DNA from 3 places in the Rahnella sp. PD12R genome. Region 2 is predicted to be linked to each of the others. Evidence: riboswitches for the same ligand, from Rfam matches in the RefSeq annotation. Region 2 holds a riboswitch; each other region holds the start of a gene.
What was found. Region 2 has a riboswitch for thiamine pyrophosphate ahead of thiB (thiamine ABC transporter substrate binding subunit). Riboswitches for the same ligand answer to the same signal wherever they lie in the genome.
Positions count from the first base shown of each region.

Region 1: it holds a riboswitch for thiamine pyrophosphate, as region 2 does, so the genes downstream of both, thiC (phosphomethylpyrimidine synthase ThiC) here and thiB (thiamine ABC transporter substrate binding subunit) in region 2, are expected to answer to the same signal.
Region 3: it holds a riboswitch for thiamine pyrophosphate, as region 2 does, so the genes downstream of both, thiM (hydroxyethylthiazole kinase) here and thiB (thiamine ABC transporter substrate binding subunit) in region 2, are expected to answer to the same signal.

Region 1 is NZ_JAHTMS010000020.1:6,786-10,980, reverse strand. It holds gene thiE (thiamine phosphate synthase) at 1-175, opposite strand, end outside; gene thiC (phosphomethylpyrimidine synthase ThiC) at 172-2,136, opposite strand; TPP riboswitch at 2,282-2,408, opposite strand; gene rsd (sigma D regulator) at 2,489-2,998, opposite strand; gene nudC (NAD(+) diphosphatase) at 3,097-3,882, shown strand; gene hemE (uroporphyrinogen decarboxylase) at 3,954-4,195, shown strand, end outside.
Region 2 is NZ_JAHTMS010000006.1:313,332-317,526, reverse strand. It holds gene sgrR (HTH-type transcriptional regulator SgrR) at 1-1,611, shown strand, start outside; TPP riboswitch at 1,652-1,906, shown strand; gene thiB (thiamine ABC transporter substrate binding subunit) at 1,950-2,933, shown strand; gene thiP (thiamine/thiamine pyrophosphate ABC transporter permease ThiP) at 2,909-4,195, shown strand, end outside.
Region 3 is NZ_JAHTMS010000001.1:789,530-793,724, reverse strand. It holds gene KWG64_RS03630 (transcriptional regulator) at 145-852, shown strand; gene KWG64_RS03625 (PhzF family phenazine biosynthesis protein) at 879-1,670, shown strand; gene KWG64_RS03620 (RidA family protein) at 1,861-2,208, shown strand; TPP riboswitch at 2,262-2,363, shown strand; gene thiM (hydroxyethylthiazole kinase) at 2,398-3,207, shown strand; gene thiD (bifunctional hydroxymethylpyrimidine kinase/phosphomethylpyrimidine kinase) at 3,204-4,004, shown strand; gene KWG64_RS03605 (hypothetical protein) at 4,011-4,195, opposite strand, start outside.

The DNA of each region.
Region 1 (4,195 bases), on a different contig from region 2:
CAATGGCGTCGATAATGGCGGGTTCGACGTCTTCATCGGGTAAGTCTTTCACCCGCAGTTGCAGCGTTTTAACGCCCGCATCCAGCAGACGGGCAATCCATTCGACAGAATCAACCACCGGATATAACCCCAGATGAAAAGGAACGGACGGGAAAGTTTTAACGGGCTGATTCATTTACTGATCTCCGGAGTGGAATGGCTGGCAGGGTGATAAAGCTCGCTGCCGCGCGAACGGAATTCCGCAGACATTTGCGCCATGCCGGATTCCACGAGTTCGATGGGCTGGGCTTTGGCTTCCAGCGCAGCGGCGTAATCGCGAACTTCCTGAGTGATTTTCATGGAGCAGAATTTCGGCCCGCACATTGAACAGAAGTGTGCGACTTTTCCGGATTCCTGCGGGAGGGTTTCGTCGTGATAAGCGCGGGCGGTAGCCGGGTCGAGCGCGAGATTGAACTGATCTTCCCAGCGGAATTCGAACCGCGCTTTAGACATGGCGTTATCCCGGATTTGTGCGCCCGGATGGCCTTTCGCTAAATCTGCTGCGTGCGCCGCAATTTTGTAGGTAATCAAACCCTGTTTAACGTCTTCTTTATTCGGCAGGCCAAGGTGCTCTTTTGGCGTGACGTAGCACAGCATCGCGCAGCCAAACCAGCCAATCATCGCGGCGCCAATTCCGGAGGTGAAGTGGTCATAACCGGGCGCAATGTCGGTTGTCAGCGGCCCGAGCGTATAGAACGGCGCTTCGTGGCAATGCTCGAGTTCTTCCGTCATATTGCGGCGGATCATCTGCATCGGCACATGCCCCGGCCCTTCGATCATCACCTGCACGTCATATTCCCAGGCGATTTTCGTCAGTTCGCCCAGCGTGTGCAATTCTGCAAACTGCGCTTCGTCATTGGCATCCTGAATCGAGCCTGGGCGCAGGCCATCGCCGAGAGAAAGCGAGACATCATAAGCGGCGCAGATTTCGCAAATCTCACGGAAATTCTCATACAGGAAGCTTTCGCGATGATGCGACAGGCACCATTTCGCCATGATTGAGCCACCGCGCGAAACAATACCGGTCAGGCGTTTGGCGGTCATCGGCACGTAACGCAGCAACACGCCTGCGTGAATGGTGAAGTAATCCACACCTTGTTCCGCCTGCTCCAGCAGGGTGTCACGGAACATTTCCCAGTTCAGGTCTTCGGCAATGCCGTTCACTTTTTCCAGAGCCTGATAAATCGGAACGGTGCCAATCGGAACCGGGCTGTTACGCAGGATCCATTCACGGGTTTCATGGATATAGCGGCCGGTGGAGAGATCCATAACGGTATCCGCCCCCCAGCGCGTTGACCACACCAGCTTTTCAACTTCTTCTTCGATAGAGGACGTCACCGCTGAGTTACCGATATTGGCGTTTACCTTCACCAGAAAATTGCGGCCAATGATCATCGGCTCGGATTCCGGGTGATTGATGTTGGCGGGGATAATAGCGCGACCGGCGGCCACTTCCTGGCGAACAAATTCGGCGGTGATATTCGCGGGCAGGTGCGCCCCGAAGCTTTCACCGGGATGTTGCTGGCGCAGGACTTCTCCGCGGATCCGCTCACGCCCCATGTTTTCGCGAATAGCAATGAATTCCATCTCAGGGGTAATCATGCCCCGTCGCGCATAATGCAGCTGTGTGACATTTTTACCGGCAATGGCTTTTCGCGGGCGCGGAAGATGTTCGAAGCGTAAATGATCCAGCCCTTCGTCGGCCAGGCGCTGCTGAGTAAAACCGGAGCTGACCTGCGGAAGTTCTTCGGTATCGGCGCGTCCGGCTATCCAGCGGGCGCGCAATTTTTCAAGACCGGTATGCACGTCGATGGTCGCAGACGGATCGCCATACGGTCCGGCGGTGTCATAAACCGGAATCGCTTCGTTTTCTTCAAACTGCGGGTTGTCTTTTCCGCCGCCGACCAGCGTCGGGCTGAGCTGGATTTCACGCATAGGGACACGAATACCGGCGTTGTCGCCCTGAAGATAGATACGTCGGGAATTGGGAAAGGCTTCGCCCTGCAAGCTGTCGATAAATGACTGTGCCTGTGCGCGTTGTTCACGGCGGTTAGCGGGCTTTTTTTCGGATGTAACGGGTTTCTGGGTACTCGACATAGCAAATTCCTTGTGTTGTTTTCACGGCAAAAAGCGTGACAGAACGTAATGGAAAATTGCTTGTCTGGAGGTTTACGGCAGGAGTAAAAATGGGCGGTTGAACGCTGGCGGCCGTTTGCAGGCTGATGCCAAATCGCGCTAAACGCATAACATTACTCTTGTTCCCTTCGCGGGTACTAACCCGATCAGGTTCCGCGGATCCCGAATTAACGGTCTCAGCCTGGCATCATCTCCGCGAGGAAATTTTGCACGAGGCACTCCGACAAGAAGCCTCAATATAGGAGGCCGTTTTAAAAACTACAACCCTGAGCAGGGTTTTTATTGTGGCAACGTGTTGTGCAGAAGTAACACGTTACGCGGGTCTGGCAAGATGCTCTTCGTTTGCAGAAGGCAATTCTTTGCGACTTTCCGGATCAAAGGCCAGAATGATCAGTTGATCCTCAAGCTGAAAACGCGCATCCAATGCTTCACCCACATCGGATAATGCATAATGAAATGCGAAAGCATTGTCATCATCAATATCATTTTCGGTGTAACTGTCATGGAAAGCCATGATAGCTTCAGTATTGAGCTCGAGTGCAGGGTATATTTTCGCAGCCTGTAATTTTATCTCTGCACCTTCCACTTCATCGATGACCCGTTGATAAAGATGGAAATGACCGGCAGAAAGGTAATCCACCAGGTTATGGCAAAAGTTGTCCAACGCTTTTTCATTCAGCGGTGTATGTTTTTCTTTATTGGGTTTCAGGCCGACCAGTGTGCAGTAAGACACCAGCAATTCTTTACGCGCGTGCAGCCATTGATCCACTAACTCATTACTGCCACCAACGCGTTGGGTCAGTCTTTCCAGACGATTTAGCATGGTTGACTCCGTGAGCGAGAAAAAAGTAACCAAAGGTTACTAATATGTAAATATCAACCCCAGATTGTCAGTCTCGTCGAGGTTATGCAACAACAATTATGGAATTACAGATCACAGAAGAACATACCGGCTGGTGGGTAATCAGCTATGAGGGCAAGCTGTGGCTGCCCGAGGGTGAACTGCCGAATGGCAGTGCTGCGCAATTTTCTCTGACGGGCAAAATCGGGCGTCAGATTGGTGAATGGCAGGGCGAACCGGTGTGGATGGTACGTCAGGCGATGCACAACCACATGGTGTCTGCGCGGCAGATGCTCGATCAGGATCGCGGGCTATTCCAGCTGGTCGGGCGCGGTGTGCAGTTGTCGGAATTTTACCGTTCGCACAAATTCTGCGGCTACTGTGGTCACGAGATGCACGTCAGTAAAACCGAATGGGCCGCGCTGTGCGGGCATTGCCGTGAACGCTATTACCCGCAAATTGCGCCCTGCATTATTGTCGCCATCCGCCGTGGTGATGAGATTTTGCTGGCGCAGCATGTTCGTCACCGTAATGGCATCCACACAGTACTGGCCGGTTTCGTTGAAGTCGGGGAAACCCTCGAAGAAACCGTGGCACGCGAAGTGATGGAAGAGAGCAATATTCGCGTGAAGAACGTCCGGTACGTCAGTTCACAGCCCTGGCCGTTCCCGAATTCGCTGATGATGGCGTTTATGGCCGACTATGACAGCGGTGACATCGTGCATGATCCGAAAGAGCTGCTCAACGCAGGTTGGTATCGCTTTGATCAACTGCCACAGTTGCCGCCGCCGGGGACCATCGCCCGCCGGCTGATTGAAGATACGGTTGCGCTGTGCCGCGCAGAAAGCGATGAAGACGACGTGTAGCAGGAGTGTTGCATGCTAGAATGCCGCCAGATTATTTTCGGGCGGCCCGAATATTGAAGGAAAAAGACAGAATGAATGAGTTGAAAAATGATCGCTACCTGCGCGCCCTGTTACGCCAGCCTGTGGATATCACACCGGTCTGGATGATGCGTCAGGCGGGCCGTTATTTGCCAGAGTACAAAGAAACCCGCGCTGTAGCCGGTGATTTTATGTCGCTTTGCAAGAATGCGGAGCTGGCCTGCGAAGTGACACTCCAGCCACTGCGTCGCTACCCGCTGGACGCCGCGATTCTGTTCTCTGACATCCTGACCAT
Region 2 (4,195 bases):
CACGGTGAAGAAACCGAAACCACTTTGCTGGCGTTATCGGAAATCCTGAACTGCTCGCGGCGGCATATGCGGTCTCTGCTCAGCACCATGCAGGATCAGGGCTGGCTCAGCTGGGATGCCGAAGCCGGTCGCGGTAAGCGGTCAAAGCTGACTTTTTTGTACACCGGCCTGGCGCTCCAGCAACAACGCGCCGAAGAACTGCTTGAACAGGACCGGATCGATCAGCTGGTACAGCTGGTTGGCGATAAAAGCATGGTGCGCCAGATGCTGTTATCCCAGCTGGGGCGCAGCTTCCGTCAGGGTAAACATATTCTGCGCGTGCTGTACTATCGCCCGCTGTTTAACCTGCTGCCTGGTACTATGTTACGCCGCTCGGAAACGCACATCGCGCGACAGATTTTCAGCGGACTGACGCGCATAAATGAGGAAAAAGGGGAAGTAGAAGGCGATCTGGCCCATCACTGGCAAGAAATATCTCCGCTGCACTGGCGGTTTTATCTGCGTCCGGCCATTCATTTTCATCATGGTCGTGAGCTGGAAATGGCCGATATTATTACCACCTTCGCGCGTCTCAAATCACACCGCTTATTCGGCAATATCGTCTCAGTGATCTCGCCGACGCCAAACGTCATCGACATCCATCTGAACGCGCCCGACCACTGGCTACCGTGGCTGTTCGGGAATATCCACGCAACAATCCTGCCGCAGGAATGGGAGTCATTGCCCGATTTTGCCCGCCATCCGGTGGGAACCGGGCCGTATGCCGTGGTACGAAATCAGAAAACGCAGCTGCGGATCCGTGCGTTTGACGAATATTTTGGATTCCGGGCGCTGATCGATGAGGTCAATATCTGGGTTTTACCTGAACTCAGCGAGGAACTGGTGCATTCCGGCGTCCAGCTTCAGGCTGACGAATCCGGCAAGAGTGAGCTTGAAAGCCGCCTTGAGGAAGGTTGTTATTTTCTGCTTTTCGACCAGCGTTCGCCGGTCGGCCAAAACGCACAAACGCGCCAGTGGCTGTGCGATTTGTTCAATCCGATTGCGCTGCTCAACGCCGCCGAGCCGGTTTACCAGCGTTACTGGTCACCGGCGTACGGCCTGTTGCCGCGCTGGCATCATAAAGCGCTGCTGCCTCGCCCGCCCAAACCTGACGGTCTCACGCAGGTCACGCTGACGTTTTATAACGAACATTCGGAACATCACGCCATCTGCAATGCACTGCGCCCGCTGCTGGCGGCAGAAGGCATTGAGCTGGTGATTCAGATTGTCGATTATGCGGTGTGGTATCGCGGCGGCGTTAAAACCGATCTGTGGCTGGGCAGTGCCAACTTCACGTTGCCGTTGGAGTTTTCGCTGTTTGCCTCGTTCTACGAACTGCCGCTGCTGGCGTATTGCTTCCCGCAAACAATGGATGAAGACGCCGCGTTATGGCACGCCGGAAAGCTCTCGATTGCCGACTGGAGTCAGAAGCAGATCGCCAGCCATCATATTCATCCGCTGTTCCATCACTGGCTGGTTTTGCAAGGCCAGCGCAGTATGCGCGGCGTGCGGATGAACACCCTCGGCTGGTTCGACTTCAAATCTGCCTGGTTCGCGCCGCCCGACAGCTAATCGGACTATCGCATTGCGCCGTTAATCTCTAGAATGACATCCGTTCTCAACGGGGTGCCCGAGTGACTTCTTTTGTAATAAAGAATGACCTCGATTTTTAAACGCCGCGAGCGCGTGTTCAGCGGGTGAAGTCCAGCGCACAGAAAGCGGAGCGTACACAAAGTACGTGAGCATTTCGGGCACTGCACGACGCCCGATCTACACACGCGCAGCACGTTTAAATATGGCTGAGACCTGATACCCGTCGAACCTGATCCGGTTAACCCCGGCGGAGGGATTTGAGACTGTGCAATGCTCACTCAAAATCCTTTGCCCCTTTTCTTTTTTGGAGCGCAAAGTTGAAAAAATTATTGTCCTGCCTGCTGTTACTTTCTGCACCTGCCTTTGCTGCAAAACCCGTTCTGACGGTTTATACCTACGATTCCTTCTCTGCCGACTGGGGCCCCGGCCCGGCGATCAAAAAAGCCTTTGAGGCACAGTGCGGCTGCGAACTGAAATATGTCGCGCTGGAAGATGGCGTATCTTTGCTGAACCGTCTGCGGATGGAAGGCAAAAACACGAAAGCGGACGTGGTGCTCGGTCTGGATAACAACCTGTTGCAGGCGGCTGAGCAAACCGGCCTGTTTGCCAAAGCACCGGAAACCGATGCTAAACTGACGGTGCCGGGTGGCTGGAATAACACGACGTTTGTGCCTTACGACTACGGTTATTTCGCGTTCGTGTATGACAAAAACAAACTGAAAAACCCGCCAAAAAGCCTTGATGAGCTGATCAACAGCGACCAGAAATGGAAAGTGATTTACGAAGATCCGCGCACCAGCACGCCGGGTCTCGGCCTGATGCTGTGGATGCAAAAAGTCTATGGCGACAAAGCGCCTGAAGCGTGGCAAAAACTGGCGGCGAAAACCGTGACCGTCACCAAAGGCTGGAGCGAGGCTTACGGCCTGTTCCTCAAAGGCGAAAGCGATCTGGTGCTGAGCTACACCACTTCTCCGGCGTATCACATTGTCGAAGAGAAGAAAGACAATTATGCCGCCGCTGACTTCACCGAAGGTCATTACATGCAGGTGGAAGTCGCGGGCCAACTGGCCAGCAGCAAACAGCCAAAACTGGCTGAACAGTTCATGAAATTCATCACTACTGAAGATTTCCAGAAAGTCATTCCGACCGGCAACTGGATGTATCCGGTGATCAGCACGCCACTGCCTGATGCCTTTAAACAGCTGACCGTACCGGCAAAATCCCTGCAATACAGCGCACAGGATGTGGCTTCTCACCGCAGCGAATGGATTCAGGCATGGCAGAACGCCGTCAGCCGTTGATCCCCCGCTGGCTCTGGCCGGGCGCGGTGGCGTCACTGGCGATGCTGCTGGTCGCCGCGCTGGCATTAGGCTCGCTGTGGCGTCATGCGCCACAAATGAGCGGTGCGTCCGCGTGGCAGGATCCGTATCTCTGGCACGTTATCCGCTTCACTTTCTGGCAGGCGCTGCTTTCGGCGCTCTGCTCGGTGCTGCCCGCCATTTTGCTGGCACGTGCCCTCTTCCGCCGCCGTTTTCCCGGCCGTCAGTTGTTATTACGATTGTGCGCGATGACGCTGGTATTGCCGGTTTTAGTCGCGGTGTTCGGCATTCTCAGCGTATACGGAAGACAGGGCTGGCTGTCGCAGATTTGCGGCTGGCTGGGCGTGGATTACCATTTTTCGCCGTACGGTTTACAGGGCATTTTGCTGGCGCACGTATTTTTCAATCTGCCGCTGGCAACCCGTCTTTTATTGCAGGCGCTGGAAAATATCGCAGTTGAGCAGCGTCAGCTGGCGGCTCAGTTGGGGATGAACGCGTGGCAGCAGTTTCGCTTTGTCGAATGGCCCGCGCTGCGTCGTCAGATTTTCCCGGCGGCGGCGCTGATTTTTATGCTCTGTTTCGCCAGCTTTGCGACCGTCCTTTCCCTTGGCGGCGGCCCGCAGGCGACCACCATTGAGCTGGCGATCTTTCAGGCGCTGAGTTACGACTACGATTTAGGCCGTGCCGCCACGCTGGCGCTGATCCAGCTGTTTTGCTGTCTGGCGCTGGTCTTGCTCAGTCAGAAACTGAGTCAGGCGCTGCCGGTCGGGCAAACGCAGGCTCAGCGCTGGCGCAATCCGGACGATTCCCCGCTGCGCCGCATTACCGACGGTCTGCTGATTGGTCTGGCTTTACTGCTGATCCTGCCGCCGCTGCTGGCCGTGGTTATCGATGGTATAAATCGCGCCGCCGTCAGCGTGCTGCAACAGCCCGCGCTGTGGCAGGCTTTATGGACGTCAGTCCGTATCGCGCTGGGCAGCGGATTATTGTGCGTGTTGATGACGATGATGTTGCTGTGGAGCAGCCGCGAGCTGCGTTTACGCCAGAAAAATGGCTGGGCGCAGGCAATGGATCTCAGCGGTATGCTGATCCTCGCGATGCCGGGCATCGTGCTGGCCACGGGCTTTTTCCTGCTGCTCGGTGACACCACCGGATTGCCGCAATCGCCGTGGCCGCTGGTCATTTTAACCAACGCACTGATGGCCGTGCCTTACGCTTTAAAAGTGCTGGATAACCCGATGCGC
Region 3 (4,195 bases), on a different contig from region 2:
CTTCACTGAGCCATACTGCCAGCGAGTTTACGGGAGTTCAATTTGGTTTGTGGTGCGGGCGTAAATTAATCAACAAAAAATTGATATTTCAACATTCGGTTGATATTGTGTTCGTATCAAATGCAATGCCGGACTCCAGTACTCATGCCCAAAATTCCTCCAAAAGCCGCAGCCGAAAGAGCACTCGTTCTGAAAACGCTCTTCGCCTCCGTGGATGCTCTCGCGGCGGCCATCGGCAACAATACTGAAATCGTGGTTCATGACCTGACAAATCCGTCGTCTTCCGTGCTGAAAATCGCCAATGGTCACGTTTCCGGCCGGGCGGTGGGGGATTCCATGTTCAGCGGCCCGGACGGTGATTTAGGGTTCGCCGGTCTTCTCAACGCCCGGAATGCGGCTTCTCCATCCTCAGAACCGCTGGTTATTGCGGATTACACGACAGTGACCGCGAAGGGGACAAAACTGAAAAGCGCTACGACGGTTTACCGCGATGCGGCGGGCGTTGCATTTGCCAGCCTGTGTATCAACGTTGATCTCAGTGAGGTTGAAATTGCGCATGCGGCGCTCGGGCGTCTGCTCAGACAGTATTCTTCAGAAAATACGCCGCAAAATGCCCAAACCGATCTCGAGTCCATGATGGAAGAAATCATTGATTCTTCCCTGTCTCAGTCAGGGTGTGCGGGTAAGCCGATGAATAAAAAAGAGAAACTGGAAGCCGTCAGGGTTATGCAGGATCGCGGGATGTTTATCGTCAAAGGCGGCGTTGAAAAGGCGGCCAGCAAACTGGGCGTTACCCGTTACACCATCTACAACTATCTGGATGAAATTAAGAAATCCGGCGGCGATGAATAGTGGTCATTCACAGCGAGGAGTCTGAAATGGAATTATCAATTTATCAGGTCGATGCGTTTGCATCGCAAAGTTTTAGCGGAAACCCGGCGGCTGTTTGCCCGTTGCCTCACTGGCTGGATGACAGCGTTTTAAGCAATATTGCCCGTGAAAATAATCTTTCCGAAACGGCTTTCTTCGTCAAAAACGGCGACCATTATGAGCTGCGCTGGTTCACGCCGGGCACCGAAGTGGATTTATGCGGTCATGCCACGCTGGCGACGGCGTGGGTGATTAGCCAGGCGCTGGGCGATAAATCCGCATCACTGCGGTTTTCTACCCGCAGCGGAGATTTATGGGTGACCTGCCAGGGTGAGGTTTTCCACATGGATTTCCCGGTAAAATCTCCGGAGTCTTTCGCGTTGCCAGACGGACTCACTCAGGCGCTTGGGCTGAAAGCACCGATCACAGCGGTGCTTAAAACCGATGATATCGTCATTGTGATTGAAGATGCGGCCGCGCTGGAAGCCCTCGCGCCGGATTTCGCAGCACTCAATGCTTTTGATACCCGTGGCGTGGTGGTTACCGCACCGGGCGATGATTTTGATTTTGTCTCCCGCTGGTTCGGGCCTCGCGTGGCGGTGAATGAAGATCCGGTAACCGGTTCAGCCCACACCTCACTGGCACCGTACTGGTCGAAACGTCTGAATAAAGTGCAGATGACCGCCCGGCAGGGTGGCGCGCGTAAAGGCGAACTGCAATGTGAAATGAGCGGAAATGACCGGGTGATTATCAGCGGCAAAGCGGCGCTGTATATGCGCGGTACTATTTATCTTAATTAAAATCTATCGCTTAAGTACTCTCAATTAATTTATTTCAAATAGCTAAGTTGCTTATATGACAGAAAAAAACAAACCTGTGGATCCCCGTGATTCACGGATAGTTTATATCACGCTGGCGGTCGTCTTTATTTTCTACGGCATGTTGCTGATATCAAGCTTCTGATTTTACGTCTGAACCGAGGAATTCATTATGCTCACAGGAACCTTACCTTTTCCCAAAGTCCGTAAAAGCGGCGATCTTTATTTTGTTTCCGGCGAAGTACCGATTACTGCGGAAGGCACAACGCCCGCCGGAATTGAAGCGCAGACTCATCTGGTATTTTCGAAAATAGCCGGGTCTCTGAAAGAATATAACCTGACGCTCGATGATGCTGTTTCCGTGAATGTTTACCTGACCGATAAGAAAGATTTCAAAGCCTTTAACGAGGCATATGTAAAACATTTCAACGCGCCATATCCTGCCCGGACAACAGTTTGCGTGGAACTTCTGGTCGATGTTTTACTGGAAATTAACCTTATTGCGTCGGCGGTGAAATAACGCGCTGTACGAAAAATCCTGATTGACCTTCTCAGGCTCGCCACCAATAATGCTTCCTTGACTCGGGGTGCCGCTCCTGCAAAAGAACGGCTGAGATTTTACCCGTATTACCTGATCTGGATTATGCCAGCGTAGGGAAGTCAGGTATCTCTCCCGATACCGCCTTCTTTAGCGCCGGTGGGGAGAACTATGAATACCCGACCTTCCGTGTTTCCCGGCGCAACAGCCGCCGCTTCTTTACGACAACTTCGTGCCTCCGCGCCGCTGGTTCATTGTCTGACCAACGATGTGGTGCAATCCTTTACGGCTAATGTCCTGCTGGCGCTCGGTGCCTCACCGGCAATGGTGACTGACCCGGCCGAAGCCGCGCAGTTCAGCGCGGTGGCCGATGCCTTACTGATTAATGTCGGCACGCTGACCCGCCCTCATGCTGAGGCGATTCACGCAGCGATTCACGCGGCAAATCAGGCCGGAAAACCCTGGGTGCTGGATCCGGTTGCCGTCGGCGGCCTGAGCTGGCGCACGGAGTTTTGCCTCGAACTCATCAAACTTACACCCGCCGCCATCCGCGGAAACGCCTCTGAAATCCGTGCGCTCAGCGGCCTGAGTGCGTCCGGACGTGGCGTAGACAGCGGCGATGACTCGCTGTCTGCCTTACCGGCTGCACAGCAACTGGCGCTGGAAACCGGTGCGGTGGTGGCTGTCACCGGCGAAACTGATTACGTCACCGACGGCGAGCGCAGCTGGTCAGTTCCCGGTGGACATCTGATGATGACCCGCATCGTCGGCACCGGTTGTTCGTTATCTGCGGTTGTTGCGGCGTTTGCCGCATTGCCTGGCAAACGTCTGGATAACGTTGCCGCGGCATGTCGCGTCATGTCTTGTGCCGGTGAGCGCGCCTGCGCGGTGGTGAAAGGGCCGGGCAGCTTCACGCCGGAGTTTCTCGATAACCTGTATTTAATGCGCGAAGAGTGGCTGAACGGGGAAAACATCGGATGAAAAGAATCAATGCCCTGACCATCGCAGGTACTGACCCGAGCGGCGGCGCGGGGATCCAGGCAGACCTGAAAACCTTCTCGGCGCTTGGCGCGTATGGCACCAGCGTAATCACTGCGCTGGTGGCGCAAAACACCCGTGGCGTGCAGTCTGTTTACAACATTGAGCCGGATTTCGTGGCCGCGCAGCTCGATTCCGTACTCAGCGACGTGCGAATCGACAGCACTAAAATCGGCATGCTGGCGAACAGCCAGATTGTTGAAGTGGTCGCCGAAAGGCTCAGGCATTATCAGCCGCCTTTTGTGGTGCTTGATACCGTCATGCTGGCAAAAAGTGGCGATCCGCTGCTGTTGCCGGAGGCCGTTGATGCCGTGCGCCGTCTGCTTATTCCGCAGGTCTCAATTATTACCCCCAATCTGCCGGAAGCCGCTGCCTTACTGGAATGCCCGGTGGCGGTGAATGAGGCAGAAATGCGTGAACAGGGCGAAGCGCTACTGGCAATGGGATGTGAAGCGGTGCTGATGAAGGGCGGTCATCTGAGTGATGAAGAAAGCCCGGACTGGCTGTTTATGGCGGATTCACGCGAGCGTTTTACCGCGCCACGGGTGAATACCCGACATACGCACGGCACCGGCTGTACATTGTCGGCAGCACTGGCGGCGTTACGTCCGCGCCACACTCACTGGGCGGATACCGTGCGGGAAGCCAAAAACTATCTGCAACAGGCGCTGATGCAGGCCGGCTCACTGGAAGTCGGTCACGGTATCGGGCCCGTGCATCATTTTCACCGCTGGTGGTAAAACCGCTCAGGCGCGGCGCTGTGTTTCGCTCAGCGCCTCTTCTGCCTGGTGATACATCGTCAGCGCCTCCTGCAGATGCACGGCGTCAAACGGGTTCAGCGGGTAGAATTTTGCTTCTTTGCGCGGTCGCAGCATCACACGAATCTTTGTGGCCGAAACCCGCTCAAACCGGTAGCTGGCGATATCCTGAT